2 regions of the Microbacterium sp. NPDC059771 genome follow, and region 2 is predicted to be linked to the other one. Evidence: riboswitches for the same ligand, from Rfam matches in the RefSeq annotation. Region 2 holds a riboswitch; the other holds the start of a gene.
The links. Region 2 has a riboswitch for thiamine pyrophosphate ahead of ACFV3I_RS14040 (ECF transporter S component). Riboswitches for the same ligand answer to the same signal wherever they lie in the genome.

Region 1 (7,554 bases), on a different contig from region 2:
GACCGACCAGCACGCCCAGCTCGGCGAGGTTCGGCGTGACCACCGTGGCGCGCGTCAGCAGCCCCCGCAGTTCACGCTCCGCGTCGGGGGTGAGCAGACGGTCGCCCGATGTCGCCACCATGACCGGGTCGAGCACCACCACCGGGGGACGCTGCACATCGAGCCAGTCGGCCACCGTGCGGATGACCTCGGCGTCGGCGAGCATCCCGATCTTCACGGCGTCGATGACGATGTCGTCGGACACGGCGTCCAGCTGCGCGCGGAGGAAATCCGCCGGAGGAACGTGGACCGCCCGCACTCCCCGCGTGTTCTGCGCCGTGAGGGCGGTGAGCGCCGCCATCCCGTATCCGCCGTTCGCGGCGATCGCCTTCAGGTCGGCCTGGATGCCGGCGCCGCCCGACGGGTCGCTGCCGGCGATGCTGAGCACACGCGGCACGACCCCCGCCCGCCAACGACGACGGAACGCGGAGGCCGTCTCCGCGGGGTCCGCGGCGGCGCAGAGCGCGGAGACCACGGCGAGCCCCGCCGCGCCTGCGGCCTGGAGCGCCTCGGTGTCATCGATGCCGACCCCGCCGATCGCGACGCACGGGAGCGGGCTCTCGGCCGCGAAGGCCGCGAACCCCTCGACGCCGAGCGGCTCCGGGTGGTCCGGTTTGGTGCTCGTGGGGCGGATCACCCCGACACCGAGGTAATCGATGGTGCCCTGCGGCAGTGCGCGCACGGCATCGAGGTGTTCACGGGTGTTCGCGGTGAGTCCGATGAGCGCGTCCGGACCGAGCAGCTCTCGCGCACGCCGCACCGACGCATCGGCCTGGCCGAGATGCACGCCGTCGACCCGCGCGCCGCGCGCCCGCGCCTCGACAGCGGCGTCCAGACGATCGTTGACCACCAGCAGCGCCCGCCCGTCGATCACGGCGGAGAGCGCGATGAGCTGCTCGACGGTCTCCTCGTGCGCGGCGTTCTTGTCGCGCAGCTGCACGATGCGTGCGCCGCCGTCGACCGCGCGGCGCACGGTCTCGACCACACCGCGCTTCCCGCACAGCCCGGGATCGGTGACGAGATACAGCGAGAAGTCGGCACTCATCGGGTCTCCTCCGACACGCGGGCGCCCGCGGCGACGTCATCCGCGGTCACGGCGTCGAGCGCGTCCAGCAGCGCGACAGCGAAAGTGCCGGGCCCTGCGGCGACCGGGGCGGCGTGCTCGGCCGCCACGGTGTAGACGAGGGTCGCCGCGGCGACCGCCGTGAGCGCATCGTCTCCCGTCTGCCGAGCGGTTCCGAGGAAGGCCGCCATCACGGCGCCCAGAGCACAGCCGCCACCCGTCACGCGCGTGAGCAGTTCGTGGCCGTTGGCGATGCGCACGACGCGATCGCCGTCGGTGATCAGGTCGACGGGCCCGGACACGGCCACCACGGCTCCCGTGGTGCGGGCGAGCTCCTGCGCCGCCCCGGCAGCGGCTTCGGTGCCGTCGGTCGCGTCGACGCCGCGACCGCCGGCCGTGTGGCCTGCCAGGGCGAGGATCTCGGACGCATTGCCGCGGATCGCGGTCGGACGCCGCGCCGCGAGCTCATGCGCGAGGGTCGTGCGCACCGGCAGCACGCCGATCGCGACCGGGTCGAGCACCCACGGGGTGCCGGACGCCGCGGCTCCCGTCACGGCCTCCACGCTCGCGGCGCGCTGCTCGGGCGTCGGCGTGCCCAGGTTGATCAGCAGACCGGAGGCCACACCGGCGAACATCTCGGCCTCGCCGACGATGTCGACCATCGCGGGCGCGGCGCCCAGGGCGAGCAGCACGTTGGCGGTGAAGCCCGTGACGACCGCGTTGGTGACGCAGTGCGTCAACGGAGGCGACTGCCGCAGCGCCTCCCGCAGTCTTCCCGCCGAGGCGGCGAGGTCGGGGGTGGAAACAGGACGCAGAAGATCGCTCATCGCGACATCCCTTCGCTAGTACGAACTAGATCAGGTTCGACGGGTGTGATCTCAGCCGCGGATGCGGCACCCCGTGTCACTGCCTCGCAGTCTAGCGAGCTCCGGCGGGTCCCTCCGTGACGGCCGCGAGGATCCGCAGCTCCTCGGCGCGGGTCAGCCCCGCCCTCCGCTCCCGGTCGACGCCGCGTGCGCGCTCGTCGTCGATCACGCGCGCGATCGTGTCGGCCAGCGGACGCAGCGCCCCGCCGCGCGCCCGATAGGCGGCGTTCGACCGCGTCATGAATCCGGTCATCTCCTCGGGCAACCAGAGCGGGAGCGAATGCGGGCCCATCCAGTACTCCACGCCCTGGGCCACCAGCCGATCCGCGTCGGCGATCACCGTCGCCCCCTCGTGACCCGCGGCACGACGCACGGCGTCCAGCACCTCCCCGAGCGGACGCGCGTCGCCGATCGCATTCACGGGAGAACCGGGAGACGCCGTCACGAGGAACGCCGCCAGATCGTCCACATCGATCACCTGCGCGGTCTTCCCGTCGAGGGGCGGCAGGAGCACCGGACCGTCGGCCGCGCGGAGAAAGGCGGCGGCCCAGTAGCCGAAGCGATCGCTGGGGTCTCCGTCGCCCACGATCAGCCCGGGACGCGCGACGAGCGCGCGTGCGCCGAGGGCCGCGACGGCGTCTTCCGCCGCGACCTTCTGGGCCGCGTAGTCGTCCTCCCCCTGGCCGTCGCGCGCGGGCGCGTGACGCGGCGCGGACTCGTCGGCGCCCGCGGTCATGTCATCGGCGTACACCGACATCGACGACACGTACGTCCACTGCGCCGCACGATCGCCGAGGGCCGCGACGGCCTCCGCGACGTGTGCCGCCCGTGAGGAGACGTCCACGACGTGATCCCACTCGCGGCGGGCGACCTCCGCATAGGCGTCCGGTGCGTCCCGGTCGGCGACGATCAGCGCCGCCCCGTCGGGAGCGGCACGCCCCCCGCGCGCGAGGCAGGTCACGTCCGCGCCCGCCTCCAGCCAGCCGTGGGCGATCCGCCCCGAGAGCCAGCCCGTCCCGCCCAGGATCAGCACATCCGTCATGTGCCCATGCCAGCAGCATCCGGGGAAACGCGGAAGGCCTTCCGCTCAGGGCAGAGCGGAAGGCCTTCGCGACGGGGTCGATCAGTCGCGCAGTGCGGCGCCGAATCGCTCCGCCGCGACCGCGACACCCGCCAGCTTGGCGTCGGTCGCCTCCGCAGCGGTGAGCGTCCGGTCGTCGGCGCGGAAACGCAGCGCGAACGTCAGGCTCTTGGCTCCCTCGGACACGCCCTCACCGCGGTAGTCGTCGACCAGTCGCACCGACTCCAGCAGCGCGCCCGCCCCCTCGGCGAGCGCCGCCCGCACCTCGCCCGCCGGCACATCGGCGGCCACGGTCAGCGACACGTCCTGCGTGGCCGCGGGGAACGTCGACAGCGAGGCCGCCACGATCCGCGTCCCCGCGAGGGTGAGGATGCGGTCGAGGTCGAGCTCGAGCACGGTGGCGCGACCGGGCAGGTCGGCGTCCTCCGCCACCGAGGGGTGCAGCTCCCCGACGTAGCCGACCTCCTCGCCGGCCGCGACGAGCGCCCCGGTGCGGCCGGGATGCAGCGCGGCGCGCTGCGCCTGTCGCACGTCGATGTCGATGCCCGCGGCGGCAGCGATCACGCGCACGGCGTCGAGCGCCTCGACCAGCCCCGACGCCTCGGCGGGACGACCCGGCTGACGCGGCGACACGTTGCCGGTGAGGAGCACCGCGATGTGGCGCTCCTGGGGCGGGATGGACGCGTCGAGCGCGGCGAGCGTCTCGTCGGAGGGGCGCACGCCGAGCGGCGGCACCTCGTCGGTTCCGTACTCGACGCCCGGCTCCGGCAGGAACACGAGGCCCGTCTCGAAGAGGGCCAGGTCGGTCATGCCGCGGGCGATGTTGCGGTGCGCGGTCTGCAGCAGCCCCGGGATCAGCGAGCGGCGCAGGTACGGGGCCTGCCCGTCGAGCGGGTTCGCCAGGCGGATGCTCGGCAGGTGCTCTCCCGACGCGGAACCGTGCAGGTCGTTCTGCGCCTCGGTCGTGAACGGGAAGGCCGGCGTCTCGACGAAGCCCGCCGCCGCGAGCGCGTTCGCCACGCGGCGACGACCCTGCTGGTGGGCGGTGAGGCCGCGACCGGACGGCGGCGTCGGCAAGACCGCGGGGATGCGGTCGAGCCCGTGGATGCGGGCGACCTCCTCCGCGAGCGTCCACTTGTCGGTGAGGTCGGGTCGCCAGGTGGGCGGGATCACGGTCCAGCCGGCTTCCGCCTCCGTCACCTCGGCGCCGATCGTCGTGAGGGCGCCCGTGATCTCGTCGTCGGTGTAGTCCACGCCGATGAGCCCCTGCACGAAGCCGGCCGGCAGCGCGATGTCCTCCACGAACACCTCGGCGAACAGCGCGCCGCCCTCGTCGGTGAGCGTTCCGCCGGCGAGATCGACCATGAGGTCGGCCGCCCGACGCGCCGCCACGAAGGGGATCAGCGGGTCGACGCCCCGCTCGAAGCGCTTGGACGCCTCACTGGGCAGCTTGTGGCGACGGGCCGTCCTGGCGATGGTCGTGGGGTCGAACGTCGCCGCCTCGATCAGCACGTTGCGCGTGGTGTCGCTCATCTCGGTCGTGCCGCCGCCCATGACACCGGCGAGGCCGATGGGTCCGGACTCGTCCGTGATGAGCAGGTCCTCCTCGTGCAGCGCACGCTCCACGCCGTCGAGCGTGGTCATCTTCTCGCCCGGCGTCGCGCGACGGACCGTGATGCCGCCCGCGAGCTTGTCCAGGTCGTAGCCGTGCAGCGGCTGCCCGAGCTCGAGCATCACATAGTTCGTGATGTCGATCAGCACGCCCAGCGACCGCATGCCGGCGAGGCTCAGCCGGGCGATCATCCACGGCGGCGTCGGGCGCGACGGGTCCACGTCCCGCACGACGCGCGTGACGAACTCGCTTGCACCGACGTTGCCGCGCACCGGGGCCCGGTCGTCGACGACGGTCGTGTGACCGGAGCCGGGCTGCAGCTCGGCGAAGTCGCGCTCCGCGGGGTCGCGGAAGGTCGCGCCCGTGGCGTGGGCGTACTCGCGGGCGACACCGCGGACCGAGAAGGCGTAGCCGCGATCGGGCGTCACGTTGATCTCCACCGCGACGTCGTCGAGGCCGAGCAGCGCGATGGCGTCGGTGCCCACCGGGGCATCGATGCCGAGGTCGGACAGCACGACGATGCCGTTGTGCTCGTCGCCGAGGCCGAGCTCGCGCGCGGAGGCGATCATCCCGTCTGACACGTGCCCGTAGGTCTTGCGCGCGGCGATCGGGAACGGGCCGGGCAGCACCGCACCGGGAAGGGTCACGACGACCTTGTCCCCGGCGACGAAGTTGTGCGCCCCGCAGACGATCCCGCGGACGCCGCCGCGCTCCTCCCCGACGTCCACCTGGCACCAGTTGATGGTCTTGCCATTGGACTGGGGCTCCGGTTCGAGCGACACGACCTGGCCGACCACCACGGGACCCGTGATGGCGAAGCGGTGCACGTCCTCCTCTTCGAAGCCGACCGTCACCAGCGCCGCGAGGACATCCTCGGGCGTGGTCTCGGGGGCCAGATCGACATACTCACGCAGCCACGAAAGCGGGACGCGCATCACACCACCATCCCGTACTGCTCGCTGAAACGGACATCGCCCTCGGCCATGTCGCGCATGTCCTGCACATCGCTGCGGAACATGAGTCCCCGCTCGATGCCCATGCCGAACGCGAAGCCGCTGTAGACCTCTGGATCGATCCCGGCCGCGCGCAGCACGTTCGGGTTGACCATGCCGCAGCCGCCCCACTCGATCCAGCGCGCGCCGCCCTTGAAGGTCGGGTGCCACAGGTCGAGCTCGGCGGACGGCTCGGTGAAGGGGAAGTAGTTGGTGCGGAAGCGCATCTTCGCCTCCGGCCCGAAGAGCTGACGCGCGAAGTGGTCGAGCGTGCCCTTCAGGTGCGCCATCGTGATGCCCTTGTCGATCACGAGCCCCTCGAACTGCGTGAACACCGGCAGGTGCGTGGCGTCGAACTCGTCGGTGCGGTACACCCGCCCGGGGCACAGCACGTAGATGGGCACCTCGCGGTCGAGCATCGAGCGCACCTGCACCGGGCTGGTGTGCGTGCGCATCACCAGGTGACGCGAGGTCGGGTCGACGTAGAACGTGTCCTGCTCCTGGCGGGCGGGGTGGTCGACGTCGAAGTTCAGCGCATCGAAGTTGAACCACTCGTGCTCGAGCTCCGGTCCCTCCGCGATCTCCCATCCCATGCCGACGAAGATGTCCTCGACCTGGTCCTGGAGCAGCGTGAGCGGGTGGCGGGCACCGACGCGCGTGCGCGAGGGGACGGCGGTGATGTCGACCCGCTCGGCCTCGAGCCGTGCGGCGACCTCGGCGGCGGCCAGCTCGGCCTCCTTCGCCGCGAGCGCCTGGGTCACGCGCCCCCGCCCCTGGCCGACGAGCTTGCCGAACGCGGCCTTGTTCTCGGGGGCGACCTGGCGCATCGAGGCGTTCAGGACCGCGAGCGGCGATCCCTCGGCGACGTGCGCGGCTCGGGCGGCTTTCAGCTCGGCGGTGTCGGCGGCCGCATCGATCGCCGCGAGGGCGTCGGCGACGGCGGCTTCGACCGCGTCGGGGGTGATTTCCGGAGACTCTGACACGGGAGTCGAGTCTACCGGCGCGGGACGCGCGTCCCGCGCCGGTCGCGACTCAGAGACCCGGACCTCCGGCGTTGTCGGCGTCGAACTTCCCCGCACCCTTCTGGAGCACGATGAGCGAGGTGTTGGTCTCGCCGCCGTGCTGCCGCGGATCGGGCTCGGCCGGTCCCGCCTTCGGCGAGCGCTTCGCCCGACGCTGCAGCCGGTAGGCGATGTAGGAGAGCAGGAGACAGACCGCGACGTACATCGAGCCGCCGACGATCGCCGCCGGGATCAGCGGCGAGCCGTAGGGCGCCTGGTTGCCGATCTGGTTGATGACGTACAGCAGCTCCTGATACGTGATGATGAAGCCGAGCGCGGTGTCCTTCAGCGCCACCACGAGCTGCGCGATGATCACGGGCATCATGGCCCGCACGGCCTGCGGGAGCAGGATGAGCGACATGACCCCCGTCTTGCGCAGACCGATCGCGTAACCGGCCTCCTGCTGTCCGCGCGGCAGCGACTCGATCCCGGCGCGCAGGACCTCGGCGAGAACGGAGCCGTTGTAGACGATCAGCGCGATGACCACGGCCCAGTAGGGCGGCATCTTGACGCCGAGCACGGGAAGACCGTAGTAGAGCAGCATCATCAGGATCAGGACGGGCACGGCCCGCAGGATCTCGATGATCCACCGCACGGGCTCACGCACCCAGGCGTGCTCGGAGAGCCGGCCGATGCCGAGGACGAAACCGAGCACGAGGGAGCCGACCCCCGCGACCGCGAAGGCGGCCAGGGTGCTCAGCAGTCCCTCGCCGAAGCGCACCCAGACCGCGGAGTAGGTGAAGATGTTCCACTTCTCGGGGGCGAACTGGCCGGTGGCGTACAACCGCCACACCACCCAGCCGAGGACGGCCAGCACCACCAGCACCGTGACGGCGCCGA
Region 2 (7,554 bases):
CGAGGCGGAGGAACAGGTAGTACTGCAGCAGCACCTGTGCGCCGGGGCGCGAGAAGTTCAGTGCGAACGTGGGCATCTCCCCGCCGAGGTAGCTGACCTGGAACACGAGGTCCTCCGGCAGCCACTGGGCGTCGCGCCACACGACCCACCCGAGTCCGGGGTACACGAGCCCGTACTTGTGGCCGGAGGTGCTGATGGAGTGCACCCGCTCCAGGCGGAAGTCCCACTCCAGGTCGGGCTGCAGGAACGGGGCGATCATCGCCCCGGAGGCGCCGTCCACGTGGATCGGGATGTCGAGCCCCGTGTTCTTCTGGATCTCGTCGAGCGCCGCCGCGATCTGCGCGACCGGCTCGTACATGCCGGTGTAGGTGACGCCCATGATCGCCACGACCCCGATCGTGTTCTCGTCGACGTACTTCTCCAGCTCGTGCCCGTCGAGCGTCTTGTGCTCCTCGCTGATCGGCACGAAGCGCGGCTCCACGTCGAAGTAGTTGCAGAACTTCTCCCAGCACACCTGCACGGCGCTCGACATCACGAGGTTCGGCGAGGAGGCGTCCTTCCCCGCGGCGCGACGCGCCTGCTGCCACCGGCGCTTGAACGCGAGCCCGCCGAGCATGCACGCCTCGGACGAGCCGATGGTGGACGTGCCGATGCTGCGGGCGGCATCCGGCGCATGCCAGAGGTTCGCGAGCATGTGCCAGCAGTTGTCCTCGATCGCGGCGGTCTGCGGATACTCGTCCTTGTCGATCATGTTCTTGTCGAACGAGGCCATGTACACCTGCTTGGCCTCGTCGTCCATCCAGGTGCTCACGAACGTCGCGAGGTTCAGACGGGCGTTGCCGTCGAGGATGGTCTCGTCCTCGACGATCTGCTTCGCGGTCGACGGGAGCGACTCGGCGTCGGGGATCACGTGTCGCGGTGCGACCGTGGCCTCCCCCGGCCGGGTGAAGATCGGCTGACCGTCGGTGGGTGCAGTGCTCATGTGCGGAGTCCTTTCGGCTGAGTCGGCTTCTCACTCCGTTCGTCACGCTAGCCACGGCGCGTTGACGTATCTCCCGCCCCTCGCGTAAACGGGGTGAGGCTCAGGCGCCGGGACCGAGGATGAAGTTCCAGGCTCCGGTGAGCACGGCCGCCGCGACCGCGATGCCGGAGATGGCCGCGCCGACCGCGAGCAGCAGCCACTCCGCCGCCCCGAACCGCGACTCGCGCGCCCACGTGCGGCGCCCCGGCGCTCCGAACCCTCGCGCTTCCATGGCCGTGGCGAGCTTGGCACCGCGGCGGATCGACAGCACCAGCAGCGCGAACGCCATCCCGAAGAAACGGCGGAGGCGTCCGCGGTCGGCCACCCCGCGTGCGCGCCGCGCCAGTTCGAGCGCCCGCCAGTCGTCGAGGAACAGTCCGACCATGCGCAGGCCCGCGAGCGCACCCAGCACGAACCGGGCGGGGAGGCGGAGGATCTGCCCGAGCCCGTCGGCGAGGTCGGTGGGGTCGACGGTCACGAACAGCACCACGGACGGCAGGGCGATCGCGAGCACGCGCAGCATCGTCGCCACGGCGAGGGCGAGCGAGCCCTCGCTGATGCGCAGCACGAACCAGTCCACGTACACGGTGCCGGAGGTCTCGCCGTACAGCGCGATCGTGAGCCCGGTGAGCGGCGCCGCGAGCCACACCGGCCACGTGCGCACCCAGAACTCCCGCCAGCCGATGCCCGCGAACAGGAACAGCACGAACTCGAGCGCCAGGGCCACCGCGGCCGAGACCGGGTCGAGCGTGAGGATGAGCGGCACGGCGATCAGCGCGCTCACGCCGAGCTTGGCGACCGGGTTGATGCGGGCCACCGCGCCGGTGCGGGCCTTCGCGTCGAGCAGGGTCACGGCATGCCGCCCAGGTCGAACCGGGTGGCGTGGAGGGCTCTGGCCACGTCGAGGTCGTGCGTGATCGCGACCACGGCCGACCCCTCGTCGCGCAAGGCCGCGAGCAGCGCGACCAGCTCCGCCCACGTACGCGCGTCCTGCCCGAACGTGGGCTCGTCCAGCACGAGCAACCGGGGGCGTGTGGCGATCGCGGCCGCGACCGTGAGGCGCCGCTTCTCCCCGCCGGACAGCGTGTACGGGTTCGCGGCCGCGAGACGGTCGAGGCGCAGGCGGGAGAGGAGCTCGTCGGTGCGCGCGGCGATCTCGTCCTCGGGGAGGCCGAGCGCGCGGGGGCCGACGGCGAGCTCGTCGCGCACGGTCGTGGCGAGCAGCTGATGCTCCGGCTCCTGGAACACCATGCCGACGCGGGTGAGCAGGTCGCGCGAGCTCCACCGGATGGGCGCGGGGTCGGCGCCGTCCGCGAGCTCGGGCGCGGCGACCACTGCTCCCCCCGCGGGCGGAAGGAGTCCCGCGAGCGTGAGGCCGAGCGTCGACTTGCCGGCGCCGTTGGGCCCGGTGACCGCGACGGCCTCTCCCGCGTGGACGTCGAGGTCGATGCCCGTGGCGACCGGGCGACCCTTCACCCGGGCGACCGCGAGCCCGCGCGCCGAGAGCAGCACCTCGCGGGGGGCCGTGCGCGGCGGCGGCGGGAACGCGGGCGGATACCCGGGGACCCACACCCCGTCGTCGGCGAGCCGCTGCCCCTGAGCCCCGAGCACCTCGTGCGGGGGGCCGTCGGCGACCACGCCGCCCTCGCCGATCACGATCACGCGGGTCATGAGGGGCAGCCACACGTCGAGCCGGTGCTCCACGACCACGAGCGTGGCGGGGTGGGTGTCGAGCAGGCGCGACACCGCGTCGCGCACCTCCGCCACCCCGTGCGGGTCGAGGTTCGCGGTGGGCTCGTCGAGCAGCAGCAGTCCGGGGCGCATGGCGAGGAGTCCCGCGAGCGCGAGGCGCTGCTTCTGCCCGCCCGACAGCGCCTTGGTGGGGTGGTCGAGCGGCACGTCGAGCCCCACGGCCTCCAGGGCGGCGGTGACGCGCGGCCAGATCTCGGCGCGCGGGATGCCCAGGTTCTCGCAGCCGAAGGCGACGTCGTCGCCCACGCGTGCCAGGATCACCTGCGAGTCGGGGTCTTGCAGCACCAGTCCCGCGCGACCCCGGGTGGCGGTCGCCGCGGCGCCGTCGACGAGCAGCCGGCCCTCGCTCTCGCCCTCCTCCTCGCCGCCCAGCACACCGGCGAGCCCGTGCAGCAGCGTCGACTTGCCCGCGCCGGATGCGCCGAGCACGAGCACGCGCTCGCCCGGCTCGATGCGGAACGACACGTCGCGCAGGGCCCAGGCGAGGCGACTCGCGTGACGCCACCCCCACCCTCGGGCCTCGACGGCGGCGGGGGTGGCCTGCTCGGCCCCCATCAGACGCGGACGCGCGCCTCGCGGCCGGAGCCGAACCGGTCGAGCGCGCCGGTCGCCGCGATGCCCCTGGCCAGAACCCACGACAGCGCCCCCGCGATCACCGCGCCGGAGACGACGGTGCTGAGCAGGTAGATCGTCGTGAACGCCGGGCCGGATCCGGCGTACCAGAGCACGAGGTTGTTGATGCCGCCCGCGAGCGCGGCGCCCGCACCGGCGAGGATCGCGACGGGCAGCGACCAGCGACGGTAGAAGAACAGCAGGAAGACGAGCTCGGCGCCGAGCCCCTGCACGAGCCCGGCCTCCAGGGTGAGGAAGCCGCCCCACTGGTTGCCGATGAGCGCCGAGACGACGGCGGCGAGCAGTTCGACGTAGATCGCGGCTCCGGCCTTGCGGATGATGAGTCCGCCGAGCACGCCCGCGAACAGCCAGGGGCCGTCGAGCAGGCCCTGCAGCCCGGGGAGCAGCGGTTCGAGGAGGGCCTTGGGGCCGAGGTAGCCGACGTTCCAGGCGAGGAAGATCAGGCCGGCGGCGACACCGAGGACACTGGCGACGACGATGTCGACGATGCGCCAGCGCAGGTAGCTGCGCGGCGCGGCCGCCGTCGAGGTCTTCGCGGATGCGGACGTGGACGTGGACGTACTCATAGGAACTCCTCCCTGCGCTGGCATGACCCAGATCAGGTTCGACGGTCGAAGCGCGATTCGCTCCCTCTCAGCCCGGCTCGCCGGACTCCCGTGGTTGTGCTGACGATCCTACCCGGTCCGCCGGTTGGCGCGTCGCCGCCCCGGCGCGGCCGATTCCCGGCCGGATTCGGTACCGTAAGCGGGTGACCGCATCCGATCCCGCCGGCGAGGCGACGGGCATCGGCGGCAACGGCCCCGCTCCGACTGCTGCCCCCTCCGACGACGCCCCCACGTCCGCGCTGCGCTCGCGGGCGCGGGTGACCACCACCCCACCGACCGGGAGCGATGACGCGGGCGACGACGCCGCGCGACCCCCGGCGCGGGTTCCCGCCGCCTCCGCCGTGTCGACCTCCGGTCTCGGCGCGCTGTTCGGCGACCGTGCGCGCACCGCGACCGCGACCGATGCCTCCGCGAACGGCGTCGCCACCGGAGGCGACGCGGACGGGAGCACGGACCGCCCCGCGGCCGAGACCTCCCCCTCCGCTGATCCCGCGATCGCGTCCGTCGCGTCGGCCCCGCCCGCCGCGGACTCCGCGTCCTCGACGATCACGGCAGCGACGCCGCCGCTGACCAAGCCGCCGTTCCGCGCGAGGGTCTCGGAGCCGGCTCCCCCGGCCGAAGACGACGATGCAGCGGTCGCCCTCCTGTCCGGTACGGCCGCGCAGTGGGCGGACGACGCGACCCCGGCGACCGCGCTGACCTGGGTGGATCCGGCCGATGTCGCGGCCCACGCTCCCGCCGTCTCGCTCGATGCCGAGCCGGAGGCGCAGACCGCCGAGGGGCTGTTCCGCGGGGCCCGGTTGCGTCCGGCCATCGCGCGCCCCGGCCTGCTGGTGCCGTTGGGGGTGCTGGCCGGGCTCGTCCTGGCCTATTCGGGCACGACGCTGCTGTGGCCGCTGCACGAGGTGCCCCCGGCGGTGGAGGCGGTGCAGTTCGAGACGACGCCCGCCACGGCCGCCGAGCTCACGTGGCCTGCGGAGGGCAGCGCGGCCGTGGGGGTTGCCGGCATGACCACGTCGGCGTCGATCCCGGATGCGGTGAGCATCGCGAGCATCACGAAGGTCGTCAGCAGCCTGATGGTGCTGGATCGGATGCCGCTCGCGCCGGGTGAGCAGGGACCGGAGTTCCGTTTCACCCGCGGCGACAGCGTGCGCTACTGGGACTATCGACGCCAGGATCAGTCGGCGCTCGACGTCCCGGTCAACGGTGTGCTCACGGAGTATCAGCTGTTGCAGGGCACGCTGCTCGGCTCGGCGAACAACTACATCGATCGGCTGGCCTCGGAGATCTGGGGGTCGAACTCCGAGTTCGCCAGGGCGGCCGAGGAGTGGCTGAGCGAGCGTGGTCTGACCGGGATCACGGTGGTGACGCCGTCGGGTTTCGATGAGCGCAACGTCGCGACGCCGGAGGCGCTGATCGCGCTGGGCGAGCTGGCGATGCGCAACCCGGTGTTCGCGGAGATCGTCGGCACCGCCTCGGTCGAGCTTCCGGGCGCGGGGACGGTCGTGAACACCAACGGCATGCTGGCCGATCCGGGCGTCGTCGGCATCAAGACCGGGACCCTGGTCGGGTGGAACCTCCTCACCGCGAAGGATGTGGAGGTGGGCGACACGACCGTGCGGCTGTTCGCGGCAGTGCTGGATCAGGCCGACGACGAGTCGCGGCTCGCGGCCACCCGCGCGCTGTTCAGTCAGGCGGAGGCGGAGCTGCAGACGGAGGAACCGGCCGTCGCCGCGGGCACGGTGGTCGGTCGCGTCACCACGATGTGGGGCGAGGAGGTGGATGTGGTCACCGCGGAGGACGCGGACGTCGTGCTGTGGAACGGTGCCGCCGCGACCGCGACCGCCGCGTTCGACCTGGGCGAGCGACGAGAGGCCGACGACCGCGTGGGCACGCTGACCACCACCGGGCCGCTCGACACGGCGGACACGGCCCTCGTGCTGCGCGAAGACGTGGAGGGCCCCAGTCCCTGGTGGCGCCTGACGCACCCGCTCGATCTGCTGGGCATCACCGTCCACACCGACTGAGCCAGGCGCCGCCGTTCACCGGCCGCGCAGACGACGACGCCCCGCTCCGAGGATCCGGAGCGGGGCGTCGTGTCGTTGGTGCGGGACCGCCGAGGCGTCAGTCGCGGGGCCCCGCGCCCTCGGCGCCGTCATCGAGCAGAGCTCGTGCGGCCGCGGCCTCCGCGGCCGGGACGTTCGCCCCGACCGAGGCTCCGGCGATCGCGTCGTCGGCCTGCTCCCGTGCCGTCTCGTCGGCGGCCTCCCCCGTGACGACCACGGGCGTGGAGCCCGTGAGGGCCTCCTCCGCGTCGAGGTCGGTCGCGGCCTGCTCGAACTGCGACTGGTAAAGCCGCCAGTAGGCGCCCTGCGCGGCGATGAGCTCGTCGTGCGTGCCCTTCTCCACGATGTCGCCGTGCTCCATCACGAGGATGAGGTCGGCGTCGCGGATGGTGGACAGGCGGTGCGCGATCACGAACGACGTGCGCCCCTGGCGGAGCGCGGCCATCGCGTGCTGCAGCAGCAGCTCGGTGCGGGTGTCGACGGCCGAGGTGGCCTCATCCAGGATGAGGATCGACGGCTGGGCGACGAACGCGCGCGCGATTGTGATCAGCTGCCGCTCACCGGCCGACACGTTGGACGCATCCTCGTCGAGCACGGTGTCGTAGCCCTCGGGGAGGGCGTGCACGAACCGGTCGACGTACGTGGCCTTGGCGGCGGTGAGCACTTCCTCGTCGGTCGCGGTCGAGCGACCGTAGCGGATGTTCTCGCGGATGCTCCCGGCGAACAGCCACGGGTCCTGCAGCACCATGCCGGTGCGCGAGCGCAGGTCGTCGCGCGTGATCTGCGAGATGTCCTGACCGTCGAGCGTGATGCGCCCGCCGCTGAGCTCGTAGAACCGCATGATCAGGTTGACCAGCGTGGTCTTGCCCGCGCCGGTCGGCCCGACGATCGCGACCGTCTGGCCCGGCTCCACCCGGAACGACAGGTCGGTGATCAGCGGTCGCTCCGGCGTGTAGGAGAAGGACACGTTCTCGAACTCGATCACGCCCTTGCCGTCGCCGAGCGGCGGGGCGTCGGCCTCGTCGGGCTCCTGCTCGTCGGCGTCGAGCAGGTCGAACACCCGCTCGGCCGACGCCGTGCCGGACTGCACGACCGCTGCCATGCCGCCCAGCTCCGACAGCGGCTGCGTGAACTGCTGCGAGTACTGGATGAACGCCTGCACGTCGCCGAGGCGCAGCTGCCCGCTCGCGACCATGAGGCCGCCGAGCACCGCGATGCCGACGTAGGTGAGGCTGCCGACGAAGGTCATGGCGGGCATGATGATGCCCGACAGGAACTGCGCCTTGAAGCTCGCCTGGAACAGCTCCTCGTTCTCGGCCTTGAACTTGTCGAGCGCGTCCTGCTCCCGACCGAACACCTTCACGAGCGCGTGCCCGGAGAAGGCCTCCTCGACGCGGGCGTTGAGACGGCCGACCTTGCGCCACTGGGTGCCGAAGGCCTTCTGCGAGCGCGGGCCGATGACGCCGAAGATCACGCC

Region 1: linked by a shared signal. The riboswitch ahead of thiM (hydroxyethylthiazole kinase) and the one ahead of ACFV3I_RS14040 (ECF transporter S component) in region 2 are both predicted to bind thiamine pyrophosphate.

What each region holds. Positions count from the first base shown of each region.
Region 1 is NZ_JBHWHK010000003.1:226,614-234,167, reverse strand. It holds gene ACFV3I_RS18460 (bifunctional hydroxymethylpyrimidine kinase/phosphomethylpyrimidine kinase) at 1-1,084, opposite strand, end outside; gene thiM (hydroxyethylthiazole kinase) at 1,081-1,929, opposite strand; TPP riboswitch at 1,920-2,013, opposite strand; gene ACFV3I_RS18450 (NAD-dependent epimerase/dehydratase family protein) at 2,021-3,010, opposite strand; gene pheT (phenylalanine--tRNA ligase subunit beta) at 3,092-5,596, opposite strand; gene pheS (phenylalanine--tRNA ligase subunit alpha) at 5,596-6,636, opposite strand; gene ACFV3I_RS18435 (amino acid ABC transporter permease) at 6,686-7,554, opposite strand, start outside.
Region 2 is NZ_JBHWHK010000002.1:61,371-68,924, reverse strand. It holds gene ACFV3I_RS14055 (glutamate decarboxylase) at 1-982, opposite strand, end outside; gene ACFV3I_RS14050 (energy-coupling factor transporter transmembrane component T) at 1,083-1,874, opposite strand; gene ACFV3I_RS14045 (ABC transporter ATP-binding protein) at 1,871-3,328, opposite strand; gene ACFV3I_RS14040 (ECF transporter S component) at 3,328-3,972, opposite strand; TPP riboswitch at 3,965-4,074, opposite strand; gene ACFV3I_RS14035 (D-alanyl-D-alanine carboxypeptidase) at 4,155-6,038, shown strand; gene ACFV3I_RS14030 (ABC transporter ATP-binding protein) at 6,136-7,554, opposite strand, start outside.